Regions from separate parts of the Pelagibaculum spongiae genome, predicted to be linked through region 1. Evidence: riboswitches for the same ligand, from Rfam matches in the RefSeq annotation. Region 1 holds a riboswitch; each other region holds the start of a gene.

Region 1 (4,880 bases):
TCAGGTAAAATGACCGGTTTGGCTTTCAACCTGTGCCAGCGAATAAAAAACCAACGTAAAAAACCATCAATCAAATTAATTGATCGACTACCCCAATCGGCACCATTATATCGGTTGCCAATTTTATAAAAAACCATACCTAGCCAGAAGAAACAGGCGACTACAATAATTACCCAATCGTACATTTGAACCATACCATCCGTTGCAAGCAGCCATACTGTCATTGCAAATAAAGCTATTCTAAAAGCTATTTAATAAACTGGCTAACTGATGATTGCTGATCGAATACATCAGCTACTAAAGGTGTGATGTCGTGCTGACCATCAGTGAACAAGACTACTTTTTTTGCGGGTGTTAAGCGCTGCTTAACATCTCCTTCGGGCGATGCGTTAATGACTAGGCTATATCTCTCTTGCTTAGCAACTGCTTTAATTATTTTTTCTACTGCTAAATTAATTTGACTCCGACTATCTTGAATCAGAATTCTCGCATTGTTTTTAAACTTACTGCTTTCTTTACTAAGACTATCTTGCAATTGCTCAAGTTTTTTTCTTCTTTTTTTCAATCCTGAGCTACTGTAGTCATTACTGTTAGTTAATTCTTCCCGTAGCTGCTCTATTTTTTCGTTTTTCTCCATCAGCGACATGCGTGCTTGCTTTAATTGGTCTGATATTTTCGTTTGCACATCTTTGATTATTTTTGAGTGCTCATAAAATTGATCAAAGTTAAAGTAAACAACATCTCCTTCATTGGCATTAGCAACTGAAGTTATTAACAATAAAAAAGAACACACTGTTACAGTCAACTTCGATACTCGATTGATCATAAAAACCACCAATAGTTAAATCTGAAAAATTAAATAAACATTCTAAAGCTAGAAACTCGGAATTTAATAGATATTCCAAGTTAAGCTCTTTTGAAAATCATGTCGGGTGCGCCTACAGGCTTACCCGAGCTTGTTGTAAGCTGAGCAAACTTCAAGCACACCCAGGTTTTCGGGAGGCGTTATATTTCCAAAGCCCTAACTGACGGTTCGATCCAGATTAAGCTGGCCATTCGACCGGTAAATTGCCCATCTCTTCGATAAGAGAAAAAACAGGTTGGATTGCTATAGGTACAAAAATCGCCACCATAAATATCTTCAATGCCGATATGAGCCAATCGGCGTCTGGCCAAGGTGTAAATATCGGCCATCCACCTTCCTTCATTTTCAGAAGGAATAAATGCGCAAGCACAGCCGGTTTCCTTTTCCAAAAAATATTCTCTAACTTCAGAACCCACTTCAAAAGCACTTTGGCTAATTGCTGGGCCGAGCCAGGCCATCCATTGACTATCAGGAGACTGAACTCGCAGCTTTTCAACCGTCGCTTCAATAATGCCATCGGCCAATCCACGCCAACCGGCATGAATCGCAGCTACCACAGAGCCCTGTTGATTGGTCAACAACACTGGCAGACAATCTGCGGTCATTACCGCACAAACCTGGGCCTTGTCAGTGGAGAATGACGCATCCGCATTAACACCCGCAGCGACAGTTGCAGCATCAACTACCACCGTAGAATGCGTCTGCTGTAACCAAACAGGTGCCGCTGGAAGCTGAGCAACTTGCGCCAGCAATTGACGGTTCTTCGCTACATTTTGTGGATTATCAGCAACATGATCGCCCAAATTCAAGCTGTCGTAAGGCGCTGAACTACAACCGCCAATGCGAGTGCTGCAGCAAGCTTTGATATGGGCAGGCGCAGGCCAGTCTGGTTGGATTAAAAGTGGATTATTCATAGCACGCTCCTGCAAATTTCAGGTCAACTTGACACGTATAACCATGCTACCACTAACTCTGTTGAAGATTTTTAATGAATCTTTAACTTGATTGACAAGGCCCAATTTGACCGCGACAATGCCGCACGATTACAGGTGCCCTGCAAAGGGATAATCGGGAATCAGGTTAAATACCTGAGCTGCCCCCGCAACGGTAATTGACGAAGACTGAAAATAACCACTGTGATTTCATGGGAAGGTTCAGTTGTGGGAATTCCCCCGTCAAGAGCCCGGAGACCGGCCTAAATCCAGCTCCTTTTAGTGCAAAACTAATTGGGCATAGTCACAGTTGCGGCGGGCGACTTGTTCAGACTGGTATTTTGGCCTCATAGCCATTTGCAGTTTGCTCCCTCGTAACTGAAATTTTTTTCGGTAAACGCGGTGAATTGTGAAATCTATTATTTGCTCAGTTGCTCTTCTCGCAGTCTATAACACTGCATATGCAGAAGATGAGCGTCAAAAACTCCCTACAGTTGAAGTTATTGGTCAGCAAACATCTGTGTTTGAGACAGATCCTGACAACAGCCTTCAATCAGTTACCGTTATCAACCGGGATCAATTTCTCGGAAAGATCACATCTATTCCCGAACTGTTAAAACAGCAAACGGGCATCCAGATTCGAACTCTTGGCGGGCATGGTAGTTATTCCAGTTACTCCGTTCGCGGGGCTTCTGGCGCTCAAATAGGCATTTATCTCAATGGCTCTTTATTAAACGATGCTGCAGGAGCTAGCCTAGATCTTTCGCTGATCAACCTGTCATCTGTCGAAAGAATCGAAATTTATAAAAATTATACCCCTGCTATTTTTGCCCGCTCTAATATTGGCGGTGCAATTAACATTGTCACGCTTAAAGCCAAGCCACAAACAGATATTTCTCTCGGCCTAGGTAGTTTTTCTACTAAAAATTTGGCCATTCATCACGGAGAAACCAACAGTAGCTTCGCCCTTAGCGGCATTACAAGTGACAATGATTATTCATTTTATAATAGCACTGGAAACTTTATTGATAATAAAAATCAAAAAAGATACAACAATGAGTTAAGCCAATATCAAGGTTATGCGTATTATCGACAGACAATCTCAGATCAGAAGTTTATTGATTACTCTTTATTATTGTCTGACAAAAACAAAAACCAGCCTACATTACAAAATGTCATTACAAATGATGCTTATCTAAAAACTAAACTAGCCATTGCTAACATGCTTTACAGCCAGCCGTTGTTTAATGGCGATCTGAGCGTCAAGGCTTCAATTTATAATCGCTCAGAACACTTCGGAGATCCCTCGATGAACATTGGGATTTCTAAAATTAAAAATCAGCTAGACCGAAACAATCGTTTTGAAGTAACTGCTGGGTACAACGAATATATTGAAGATATTTCGTTAACTTGGGTGAATCGTGCATCTATCGAGAAATACAACAGCCATAACATAGCAGACGCCCAAAGATCTCAATGGGAAAGAACTGAGTTGGCTAGTGCATTTAGTGGCCAGATCGAAATAAATCCACAATGGCAATCTGAAGCAACACTTGCCATGGAATATTATAAAGATCAGCAAGCTCAAGGTATGGCGCAACCAACAAAGAGTGACATGCTTTATAGCGGTCACTTTTCTTTAAAGTTCCAGCCGAATTATTCGCACCAAATTATTGCCAACATCAGTAAGAGTCACAGACTCCCTGGGCAAAGAGAACTCTTTGGCAATCTTGGCTATTCCATTGCTAACTCTGATCTTGAGCCTGAAGTTGCTATTAACAGTGAACTCGCTTGGCAATATGATGCAGACAATATTGGCATTTCTACTTCTTTATTTTCCAGGAAAATATCTAATTTAATTGCAACAATTTATGATAGTCGTGGCATTGGTCGCAGTGAAAATATCGCTAGAGCAGACATCAATGGACTGGAACTAAACTTAAATTACCAATGGGGAAACCTGATCCTAGCTTCTGCAAACACCTGGCAAAAATCTCGACAAAAAAGTCCATTTCTTTCTTTTGATAACAAACGATTACCTGGACTGTTTGAATTCAAACAAACAATTTCTGCTCAATATGCTCAAGGCAACTGGGCTGCAGGTATAGACTACGACCTCAGTGATAATTTATTCCACAACCGTGCTGAAATCGCTGAACCAACCACAAACATAGAGTTATGGAACGCTTTTGCTAGTTTAAAAATTGGCAGACATTCTTTTGATGCTTCATTACTCAATTTACTGGACAAGGAATATATTTTGTTTAATCGATATATCGCTCCAGGACTAGAAGCTCGTATTTCATGGCGCTATCAACTTTAATTCACTCGGATTGATATAATGAAAAAAAACATATTTTCTCTTACCTTACTATCTGTTGCTTTAGCTCTAACAGGCTGTGGTTCTTCGAACAATGACAATAAAGGCGCTGTAGATCTAGTAACCCCTGTAGATCCAGTTGATCCAGTTGATCCAGTCGACCCAGTTGATCCAATCGATCCAGTCGATCCAGTCGACCCAGTCGATCCAGTCGATCCAGTCGACCCAGTTGATCCGATCAATTTTGCTTTAATTCAAACTGTCACTCCGGATTTTTCTGCAAGTCAGTTAAAAACCATTTCACTTGATAATTTAACTATTTCGACTGCTGTTAGTAACTCTGCATCTGATTATGCAGTAAACACCTTTAACGATCATTTTTACCATATCGGTCGACTCAGCATTGATCGCATTAAAAAATATCATTTAGATGATCAAAGCAATATAATTTGGAGTTTCGGCGCTAATGCTTCATCTTCAGAAGTAGATGTTTCGTCATCCAATCCACACCAACTTGTTTTCGTAAATGATAAAAAAGCGTATTTAATTCGTAACAACAGCCCTAAAGTTTGGATCGTTAATCCGTCTGCAACCACAGAAAGTGATTATCGAATCGGTACTATCGATTTATCTCATTATATTTCTAAAGCAGATACTGACGGAAGGCCTGAAGCACATTCTGGTGTTATTTATAACGGAAAATTATTTATAACTATGCAGCGCTTAATTAGTTTCGCTCCGAGTCAAAGTAGTTATGTTGCAG
Region 2 (4,880 bases), 1.2 Mb from region 1:
ATTAAACCAAGAGGGCTGGCCGCTGTTAGGCATGGCGTTAGATCAGGTGCAACGGCCTGACTTATCTGCTCAAGCTTGGGGTAAAGTTTGGAATAATGATCCAGGTAACCCTCGTGCCATGCTCAATTACGCTCGGGCGCTGGTGAATAATGAAGGCTTGACTACTTTTTCTCGCAACCTTTTAAATCAAGCTTGGGAAAAAGCACCTGAAATTTATTCCAGCATGGTTGTGCTGGGTATGGGTGAATATCAGCAGGGTAATTTCCGGGCTGCGGTTAGTGCTTGGGAAACGGTGATTAATTATTATCCAAATGAAGAGCGTTTGGCTTCTTTGCTTAATAAAAGTATTGCTTCTGCTAAGAAAGAATTAGGCAGTGTTACAGCTTCACCGCATGGCCAAGCTATGCCACAAGGGCATCCAACCGTTGCTCAGCAGCCTGATGTTCAAGTTGATACTCAGGCAGGAGTCGCTTCATCTTCCGACGCAGCAGATATTAGCATTACCGTCAGTTTGGATTTGTCAGATCAATTGAAAAATGCAATCGACGGACACCATAGTTTGTTTGTATTCTTACGACCTTTAGCTGGTGGGCCACCACTTGCTGCAGTGCGTAAAAGTGCTAATAGCTTACCGCTGGAAGTCACCATTGATGGCAGTAATACCATGACTGGCGCACCCTTGGTCGCCGGACAAAAAGTAATGGTAGTTGCTCGTTTAGTTAAAGGCGGTGGACCTACTGCATCATCAGGTGATCTGGAAGGGATTTTGGGGCCAGTTGAATTAGCTAATTCAATGTATCAATTAACCATTGATAGATTAATTCCTTAAATCGAAATTCGATCCTGAATAAAAATGGCCCTTATGGAAACATAGTGGCCATTTTTTTTGGTTGATGCATTGAATAGGAGATAAAAATTAGAGCGTCAGTAGGTAAAGAAAAAGCGATGTTTAATTACAAAAAAATAATCAATTGAGCTGAAGCAACTTTACAGTTACTCTGTGCGCCAATTTTCAGGTGCACGACCGGTTACTTTGAATTGGCTAAATGCCGCCAGAGTAGCTTCAGTGATAATCGGGAAACAGGAGTAACCTGTGCTGCCCCCGCAACGGTAAGGATTTTAAGTCGAATCAGCCACTGTTCATTTATTTATGAATGGGAAGGCTCGACATAATAGGTCAAATAGTAAGTTTTCCCTATTATATCCCAGCCCGGAGACCGGCCTGAATACTATAAATGCATCGGGCGGGGTGATCCGAATCGCTATTTCCGTATTACGGAAATCGTGTGTTCTCGTGCACCTAAATCGCTTCAATATGTAGGTCTTTAACGGTCCTTAATATCTTGAGCTGGTTTAGTTATGTGCTCTCCTGTGTTGGTGCGTGTGTTAGCTTCAGGAGTTCTGCATGCGCAATTTTTTATTTCTCTTTGCTCGAAAGCTGCTCGTTAGTTGGTTCGCTTTAGTTTTTTTTCCGATATCGGTTCTGGCTAACGTTCCGTTATCCGTGGCACCGACTACTTCATATAGTGGTTTGGCGATCGTTTCTGATCGGTCGGCAGCTGCATTAGCAGCAGCAACTCATCGATATTTAGAACAATTTCCGGATCAAAAAATTCAACTGCGCAGCGTAAGTCAAGTTCAAGCGATGGATCAACCGGCGTTACTTGAGCTGATCAAACAAAGTGATCAACTATTGATTGCATCGGTGTTCGGTGAATTAGTAGAGCGCTTGTTGGCTATGAATATTCAAAATGATTCGATTATGGTGATTAATAGCGATCATCGTTTATTAAAATTGAACCGACAGTCAGCACAGGTATTGCCATTTGAGAGTTTGTCAGCACAACAAAAGAAAAAGTTATTTTCCAAACCTACCGAAGCTGATGAAATTGACAACTGGTTAAAACAGCAACAAATTCGCTTTCCTGAATTTTCTCGTTGGTTATTAGCGACCAGTTATTGGAGGGCCAGAAGCAACCAGAATGTGGCTAATATTTGGCGATTATTAATTACAGAAACCAGTTTTTCTGAACAATTAATGCGCTTTCCACCGCGATTACCTGCGAGTGTTCGTTATTTTTTACAAGCAAGGCCATACAGTTTAGCGAAACTTGCCAATCAAATTGATTGGCAACAGCCAATATTATTATTGCTTGATCATGATGCTGCTGACCGTCCAGGCGATTGGGCGCTACATCAGCAAATTTGTAAGGCTACTTCCTATCAATGCCTGTCGGTGTTGGCTGGTTGGGGGCAACCCACGGTTTATGCCATTTCTCAGATTCAGCAATTATTCCGCCAACAACAAACTAACCAAATAAATAAAATCTCCTTATCCGAAATAAAATTAGCCGTTGTATCTTTGCAAGATTTTGTGCTGGGTGGTGGAGAAGGTCGTTTGAAAGTCAGTAAAAAATTACAGCAATTAAATGTGCCAGTTTTAAAGGGAATCCGACTCACAGAATACTCCTACGCACAGTGGAAACTTTCCAGCCAAGGGTTGCCAGCAGATTCAGTGCATTATCGTGTGGCAATGCCCGAACTACAGGGAGTTAGCCAACCATTAGTGTTAGCGGCTACGTCTGTGACAACGACCGATTCACTAACTGGGTTAAAAATAACGACCAGTCAACCGATAGCTGAACAAATAGACTATATGCTTAGGCGAATTAATGGTTGGTTATCGTTATCGACTAAAGCCAATCAACAGAAGAGAGTGGCACTAATTTATTATAACCACCCACCGGGTCGGCATAACATTGGTGCTGATAATTTAAATGTTGTTGATTCTTTATGGCAAATGTTGGTTAATTTGCAGGCGCAAGGTTATCAAACAGGGACATTGCCTGAAACACCGCAAATATTACTAGATTTATTACAACAAAAAGGCGTGAATTTACCTCAAGATAAATCGGCATTGGCTAAAATGTCGTCATTAATCGCAGGTGTTTCCAGTGATGATTATCAGCAATGGTTTTCCAGCTTACCCCAACCTATTCAGCAGGAAATGGTTGATGGTCCGTTAGGGTGGTTAACAGCAGTTGTTGATACGCAGCTAGTTAGTAAAAACTGGCAGCAAAAACAAGCTAAGCAGCTGTTGCAAGAAACAATTTTCCGGACTTTGGAAGATTTACGCCATGTGCTTGACGGCGTAAGAAGTCAAAATCGTCAAAGAGCATTGTCGCTATTAGTCCAAGTCAAACAGCAATATCAAACCATGCTTGTACAGTCTACGGTCGGCCAGGCGAAGCAGATCGCACAAGAAGCTAAAACGTATATTCGAGCCATTGTTGATTTAGAAATTGAAGGCCTGCGAGGCTGGGGTGAAGCACCGGGTTACTCGATGGTATGGCAAGATCGTTTGCTGATTCCCGGGGTGCAATTTGGCAATATATTTGTAGGGCCGCAGCCGCCTCGTGGTTGGGAACTAAATGAAGAATTGTTGCACGCCAATATGTCATTTCCGCCACCGCATCAATATATGGCTTTTTATTATTATTTAAAAAATCATTTTAAGGCTGACGCGTTAGTTCATGTAGGGCGTCACTCCACTTATGAATTTTTGCCACGTAAAAGCCTTGGCCTAGATGCTAATGATTATTCTCGACAAATGGTAGCAGGTTTACCGAGCATTTATCCTTATATCGTTGATGGAGTCGGAGAAGGTATTCAGGCAAAGCGTCGCGGTATGGCAGTAATGATTGACCATTTAACACCACCTTTGGCAGTTACAGAGCTTTATGATGGCTTATTAAGCTTGCGCCAATTAATTGAAAGTGCTGAAGCGGCTTCTGATCAAGCAACCGTAAAACGTGCTGTAGTACAAATTCGTCAAAAAATTGAGGAACTGAATTTAAGAGATGCGCTAGAAGCCAGTATGGATGAAGAACTGCAGGTAAGAGGGATTGGTTTTGATCAAGTGGAAGATGATTTCTTATTACATGAAGTAGGGCATTACTTAACAAAACTCCAAGAAAGTTTTATGCCGCTTGGTTTGCATATATTTGGCAAGCCGTGGAAAAAACCGGCGATAGACACCATGTTACAATCAATGATTGGTGGCTCGCTAGCAGAAAATGCAAAAGGTCAAAGTGCAGCGCTTAATAAGGAACAGCAGCGCTGGAAAGCCAATCTACAGCAATCACCCAAAGCCGAGATGGATAGTTTTATCAATGCATTGAATGGTGGTTTTGTTGCACCGGCGAAAGGTAATGACCCGATAAAAACTCCCGAGGTATTACCCACTGGGAGAAATTTTCATGCGCTAGATAGTAGTTTATTGCCAACCCCGTTGGGTTATCAGTTGGGTGCTGAATTAGCCGCTAAGGCCAGAGAAAATCAAACTCCAGCACAATTAACAAAAAAAGAAGCAGTAATTCTTTGGGCATCTGATGCGGTTCGCGATGAAGGCGCGATGATTGCATTTGCACTTGATATGTTAGGAGTCAAGCCAATATGGAACAGCCGAGGCATTGTTAAACAAATGACATTGGTGCCATTAACACCACAAAGGCCCAATCGACATGATGTGCTATTAACTACGTCGGGGTTATTTCGAGATTTATACGGTAAGCAAATTCTCTGGCTGGATCAGGCTGTATTAATGGCGCTGGCAGCAAGTGGTGTCACCATTCAACAAGATTATCCCGCATTATCTCTGGCTTTGAATAGTGCATTGCAAGCGCTACCAGCAGGAGTGAATCAACAGGATCTGTTAGGAAATGAACCATTAGAAAACAATCTAGTTGCGGCAAACTGGTTAGATGAAGCTAGGTTATTATTGAGAACTTCAGGTGGACATTTATCGCAACAGCAAATAGGTCGTCAAGCCAGCTTGCGAATTTTTGGCACGGCACCAGGTGCTTATGGCGCAGGGATTA
Region 3 (4,880 bases), 640 kb from region 1:
TTTTGGCCGCTAGGTTGACCCATATATAAATTGAGAGACTGCGCCTGATCAATCCATTTTTGTCGGCGGCTAGCTGCCACAATCATGCTCTCAGAATCTAATTCAAATGCAGTGGCAAATTGAGCACGAATAGCAGCAGGAATCCGTTCAATTTGTGCCACAGAACCATCGAAGTATTTCAGATCATTGACCATCACTTCATCCCACAAACCTTCTGCTTTTAATGCCTTAACCAACCAAGGGTTAACAACGGTAAATTCACCAGACAAGTTAGATTTCACATATAAATTGCTGTAACTCGGCTCAATCGATTGACTAACACCGACAATATTAGAAATTGTCGCGGTTGGTGCAATCGCTAGCAAGTTAGAATTACGCATTCCCTGCTCGGCAATTTTTTCACGCAGTGCAGGCCAATCCATCTGTTGGGTTAAATTCATTTGCAGCTGGCCTGGCTGGCGAGCATTTTCCAATAGGTTGATTGAGTCGATTGGTAAAATACCTTTTGACCACAATGAACCTTGGTAGCTGGAGTAAACACCTCGCTCTTTAGCCAAGTCTGACGAAGCACTCAAAGCAAAGTAGCTAATAACTTCCATCGACTGGTCAGCAAATATCGCCGTTTTAGGATCATCCCAGCTCAAGCTTTTCTTATATAGAGCATCCTGAAAACCCATCATGCCCATGCCAACTGGCCGATGCTGCATGTTCGAAGTTTTCGCTTTTTCAGTCGGGTAATAATTAATATCAACCACGTTATCAAGCATTCTGACGGCGGTTGTAATTGTCCGTTGCAGTTTTTCTAAGTCTAAATCGCCATTGGCTTTTAAATGTGCAGGTAAATTAACCGAACCTAAATTACAAACCGCGGTTTCAGTATCAGAAGTATTTAAAGTGATTTCAGTACACAAGTTAGACGAATGCACTACACCTGTATGCTGCTGTGGGCTGCGTAAATTGCATGGATCTTTAAAGGTGATCCACGGATGTCCGGTTTCGAACAACATGCCCAGCATTTTACGCCATAAATCCTTGGCTGCTATTTGCCGTGACTGTCGTAATTCACCTGCCTCAGCTAGCTTTTCCAATTCCAGATAACGTTTTTCAAAGGCTTTGCCATATAAATCATGCAAATCGATCGCTTCATCGGGTGAAAATAAAGTCCATGACTGGCCAGCTTCCAACCGTTGCATAAACAAGTCAGGTACCCAACAAGCAGTATTCATATCATGGGTACGGCGACGGTCATCACCGGTGTTTTTGCGTAGCTCAAGAAACTCTTCGATATCCAAGTGCCAAACTTCTAAATAAGCACATACTGCGCCTTTTCGCTTGCCACCCTGGTTGACTGCAACCGCAGTGTCATTAGCTACCTTAAGGAATGGCACCACACCCTGTGATTTTCCGTTAGTGCCTTTAATATGAGCACCTAACGCACGCACTGGCGTCCAATCATTACCTAAACCACCGGCCCATTTCGACAATAATGCATTGTCTTTTAATGCATCAAAAATACCATCCAGATGATCCGGAATTGTCGTCAAATAACAAGATGACAGTTGAGAACGCAAGGTACCGGAGTTAAATAAAGTAGGAGTTGATGCCATGTAGTCAAAGCTAGACAGCAACTGATAAAACTCAATGGCTCGTGTTTCTTTATCTGCTTCATTTAATGCCAGCCCCATTGCGACTCGCATAAAGAATAGTTGAGGTGTTTCAATTCGCTGATCATTTACATGCAACAAGTAACGATCAAAAATCGTCTGTAGCCCTAAATAACTGAATTGTTTATCTGCTTCAAAATTAATCGCTTCAGCAATTTTAGCTAAATCAAATTCTGCCAACTGAGGGTTAATTAATTTGTTTTCAATGCCGATTGCCAAGCTGGCTTTAACTGTTGCCAATGCATCAGCATCAATAGCGGTTAATTGTAAAGTACCTGCCACCCGCTGCCTGATTTGAGATAACAGCAAGCGTGCAGCCAATGCATCATATTCAGGTTCTTTTTCGATCAAAGAACTGGCCGTAATTAATAAAGAGCTTTCCAACTCTGCTTGGGCAATCCCTTGGTACAAACTATCGAATATCAGTGCGGTATATTCTTTTAAGTCGACGGCTTCAAGACCAATTGCCAGAGGCTTTATCAATTCAATCAACGACTGACGATCAATAGCCCAGTTTTGGCCATTTTCACCTTGTACTTCAAAAGCCGGTTCTGGCTCATTTTGATCTTGAGTTTCTTTACTGGCCTGACGTGCTAATGCATGCGCTTCACGATATAAAACATAGGCACGTGCAATTAACTGGTGTCCATCGCGCATTAATGCCAGCTCAACCTGATCTTGAATTTGCTCAATGTCTAAAGTGCCACCAGTCGGCATGCGCGAAAAGAAAACAGACAATACTTGAGCGGTTAATTGGTCGGCAATCTGATGGATACGCTCGGGAATAATGGCATTACTGTTTTCAGGGAATTCAACTGCTAAAAAAGCTTTGCTAATCGCAACACGAATTCTTTCTGCATCAAAAGTGGTGACTTCCCCACTGCGCTTGCGAACCTGAAATAAATCAGTTGAGGCCTGACCGTATTTCTGGTTCAGGGAAACAACAGAGTTATCTGATGCAAGGGCATTGGAAGATCGGCTTGGGGACATTGCAGCTCCTTTATTATCGCGTAAATTCCACACGGGGCAGCTACAAGCTCGCAGACAGGCACCGAATATCGGTGTCTTATTGTCTTGCTAGCTTCCCTGCCCTTTTCGCGAGGACTAGAAAATATGATGCTCAGCTCCGCTGAGTGACACTATCTGTAAAAGCGGTGTAAGACCGCGTGAAACTGTGTCGATCTGGCAGGTATTCGGACTTAGGAGCACGTCACTTGATGATGATTTTCTCGATCATTTGTGACACCTACATGGCGGCTTCCCATTCATAGATACATCCCTGATGAACAGTGCCTGGCCTGCTGGCCATGCCATTTTTGTTCTCCAATACCGCTGCGCGTCAGTGCCGGATTCTCACCGGGCTTCCCTGTTGCCTTGCCTGAATCTGCAAGTAAATGCAATAGCCTTACGCCATTTCAATTCCACCAGATGGTGAGGCAAACCAGAACCGCCGACACAATATATAGTGATTCACAATTTGGTCAAGCGCCAATCGAATAACGCCGCAACAGGCGCATAAGCGATCGATTCCTTAGTGGCAAACCTCGCATTTAAAGCGACTGGTTTACCAGCAATGCTCTTGTAAAAAAATCTTCATAAAAATTTCTGATAGGTAGTCACAATGCTTTGAATCGCTCCGACAATCGATTTGGCTTGTCACGATATAGCGCCAAAAACCGCCATACAGGTATGACCAGTTTCCATCCATCTGCCAGACTTGTCACGGCGCGCTGCTCTGTCAGAAACTGACAATCAACACAAAAGCTAACAGTTTGAACCCGCTCACCTGCCGATACTCTCTTTACTAAACGACTCAACTGGCAGACAGCACCAGCACTAATCGACATTGAACTTTCGTATCTAATACTGTTTGAATAACAACAGCTGCAAAACTAGCGCTGTAGCATCAGCCCAGGACAATCAATCTTGAGAAAAAAAAGCGCTTTATTCATGAGCTGCCTAATGATTGCCACTCTGTCTGCCAGTTTGGCGGCAATTGCTTGGCAGCAATCATTAGATAACCACCGCAAGGAATCGTTGGCAGAACTGTATCGATTTCGCAAAGGTCTTGATAGCCTGCTAGATCGGCATAAATATTTACCTGGTCTTCTGGCACAACACTCTCTACTCAGTAACGCGCTAGCCAATGAATCTGGGCTAAATCCGCAACAGCAAGCCAATCAGTTTTTAGAAGAAGTTCGCCATGTCACTGAAAGCGACACTATTTATTTGATGAATAAAGCGGGCACTACGATATCTTCCAGCGATTGGCGAAGTAACAACAGTTTTGTTGGTCGTAATTTTTCTTTTCGTCCTTATTTTACTCAAGCAATTAAAAACGGTAACGGACAATATTTTGCACTAGGCACCACTTCACTAAAACGCGGTTACTATTTTTCAAGAGCTATCTATCAAGGTGCCGATGCAATTGGCGTTGTTGTGGTTAAGGTTGATCTTTCGTAACCATTCAGCATGTCACACCAACCGATCCAATTTCTTCTGAATAAAGTCCGGCCATTTACCCGCAAATAATAACGACAAAGCCTCCCCAACACCGACCCCATGTTTTTGGCAGGTCGATATATAGCTCCGGATTCTGCAATACGCTTTCACGCCATCCCATGAGCGGAAGCAGCCTGATATCTTCTGCTGAACCTTGCTCATACGGAAGTCCCGTTCACCCTGATTATTGGTAAACGGTGCTCGGGTATTACTCATAAACCGCAGCACGTCTGCTTCAAAATCCCGCAGCCGTTCTAATAAATTTCTCGATTTACTTCGTGCTAATTTCCCTCGTTTTAATTGACCTTTTTTATCCGCTTTTTTTGGCTCAGGTGCCGGACATTCCCGATCACCTGCTTTTAATATTTTTCGATATCGCTTCACCCATTTTTGACACTGCTTTTCATCCAACTCACCCCCCGCCTCATTGACTGCTGTATTCATTTCATAAAGCAGATCTTCCATTGCCTTGGCCCACTGCTGGCCATCTTGCTCATGGGCTCGCGCCAATTCACGTACATGATGGGCGTTACACAATACATGCAAGCACAGCACAAATCGGTAGTAGCTTTTCCAGTGATCGTGTACCAATAAACCGGTAAATTTAGGCAAGATGTCGATCGCTTCCATTGCCTCGATACCTCTTGATTCATGCGCTTCAATCCACGTCCAGCGGTCATTGCTCGCGACATGTAGCCACTTTCGTTTACCATT

The links. A riboswitch is a leader RNA that binds a small molecule or an ion and turns the genes downstream of it on or off. The one in region 1 is predicted to bind cobalamin.
Region 2: it holds a riboswitch for cobalamin, as region 1 does, so the genes downstream of both, DC094_RS00550 (cobaltochelatase subunit CobN) here and DC094_RS05540 (TonB-dependent receptor) in region 1, are expected to answer to the same signal.
Region 3: it holds a riboswitch for cobalamin, as region 1 does, so the genes downstream of both, DC094_RS02825 (ribonucleoside-diphosphate reductase subunit alpha) here and DC094_RS05540 (TonB-dependent receptor) in region 1, are expected to answer to the same signal.

What each region holds. Positions count from the first base shown of each region.
Region 1 is NZ_QDDL01000001.1:1,281,061-1,285,940, forward strand. It holds gene DC094_RS05525 (lysophospholipid acyltransferase family protein) at 1-185, opposite strand, end outside; gene DC094_RS05530 (OmpH/Skp family outer membrane protein) at 248-826, opposite strand; gene pgeF (peptidoglycan editing factor PgeF) at 1,006-1,779, opposite strand; cobalamin riboswitch at 1,895-2,078, shown strand; gene DC094_RS05540 (TonB-dependent receptor) at 2,207-4,120, shown strand; gene DC094_RS22525 (hypothetical protein) at 4,139-4,880, shown strand, end outside.
Region 2 is NZ_QDDL01000001.1:119,201-124,080, reverse strand. It holds gene ccmI (c-type cytochrome biogenesis protein CcmI) at 1-829, shown strand, start outside; cobalamin riboswitch at 1,009-1,240, shown strand; gene DC094_RS00550 (cobaltochelatase subunit CobN) at 1,406-4,880, shown strand, end outside.
Region 3 is NZ_QDDL01000001.1:641,507-646,386, forward strand. It holds gene DC094_RS02825 (ribonucleoside-diphosphate reductase subunit alpha) at 1-2,654, opposite strand, end outside; cobalamin riboswitch at 2,832-3,081, opposite strand; gene DC094_RS02830 (hypothetical protein) at 3,281-3,511, opposite strand; gene DC094_RS02835 (PDC sensor domain-containing protein) at 3,615-4,127, shown strand; gene tnpC (IS66 family transposase) at 4,140-4,880, opposite strand, start outside.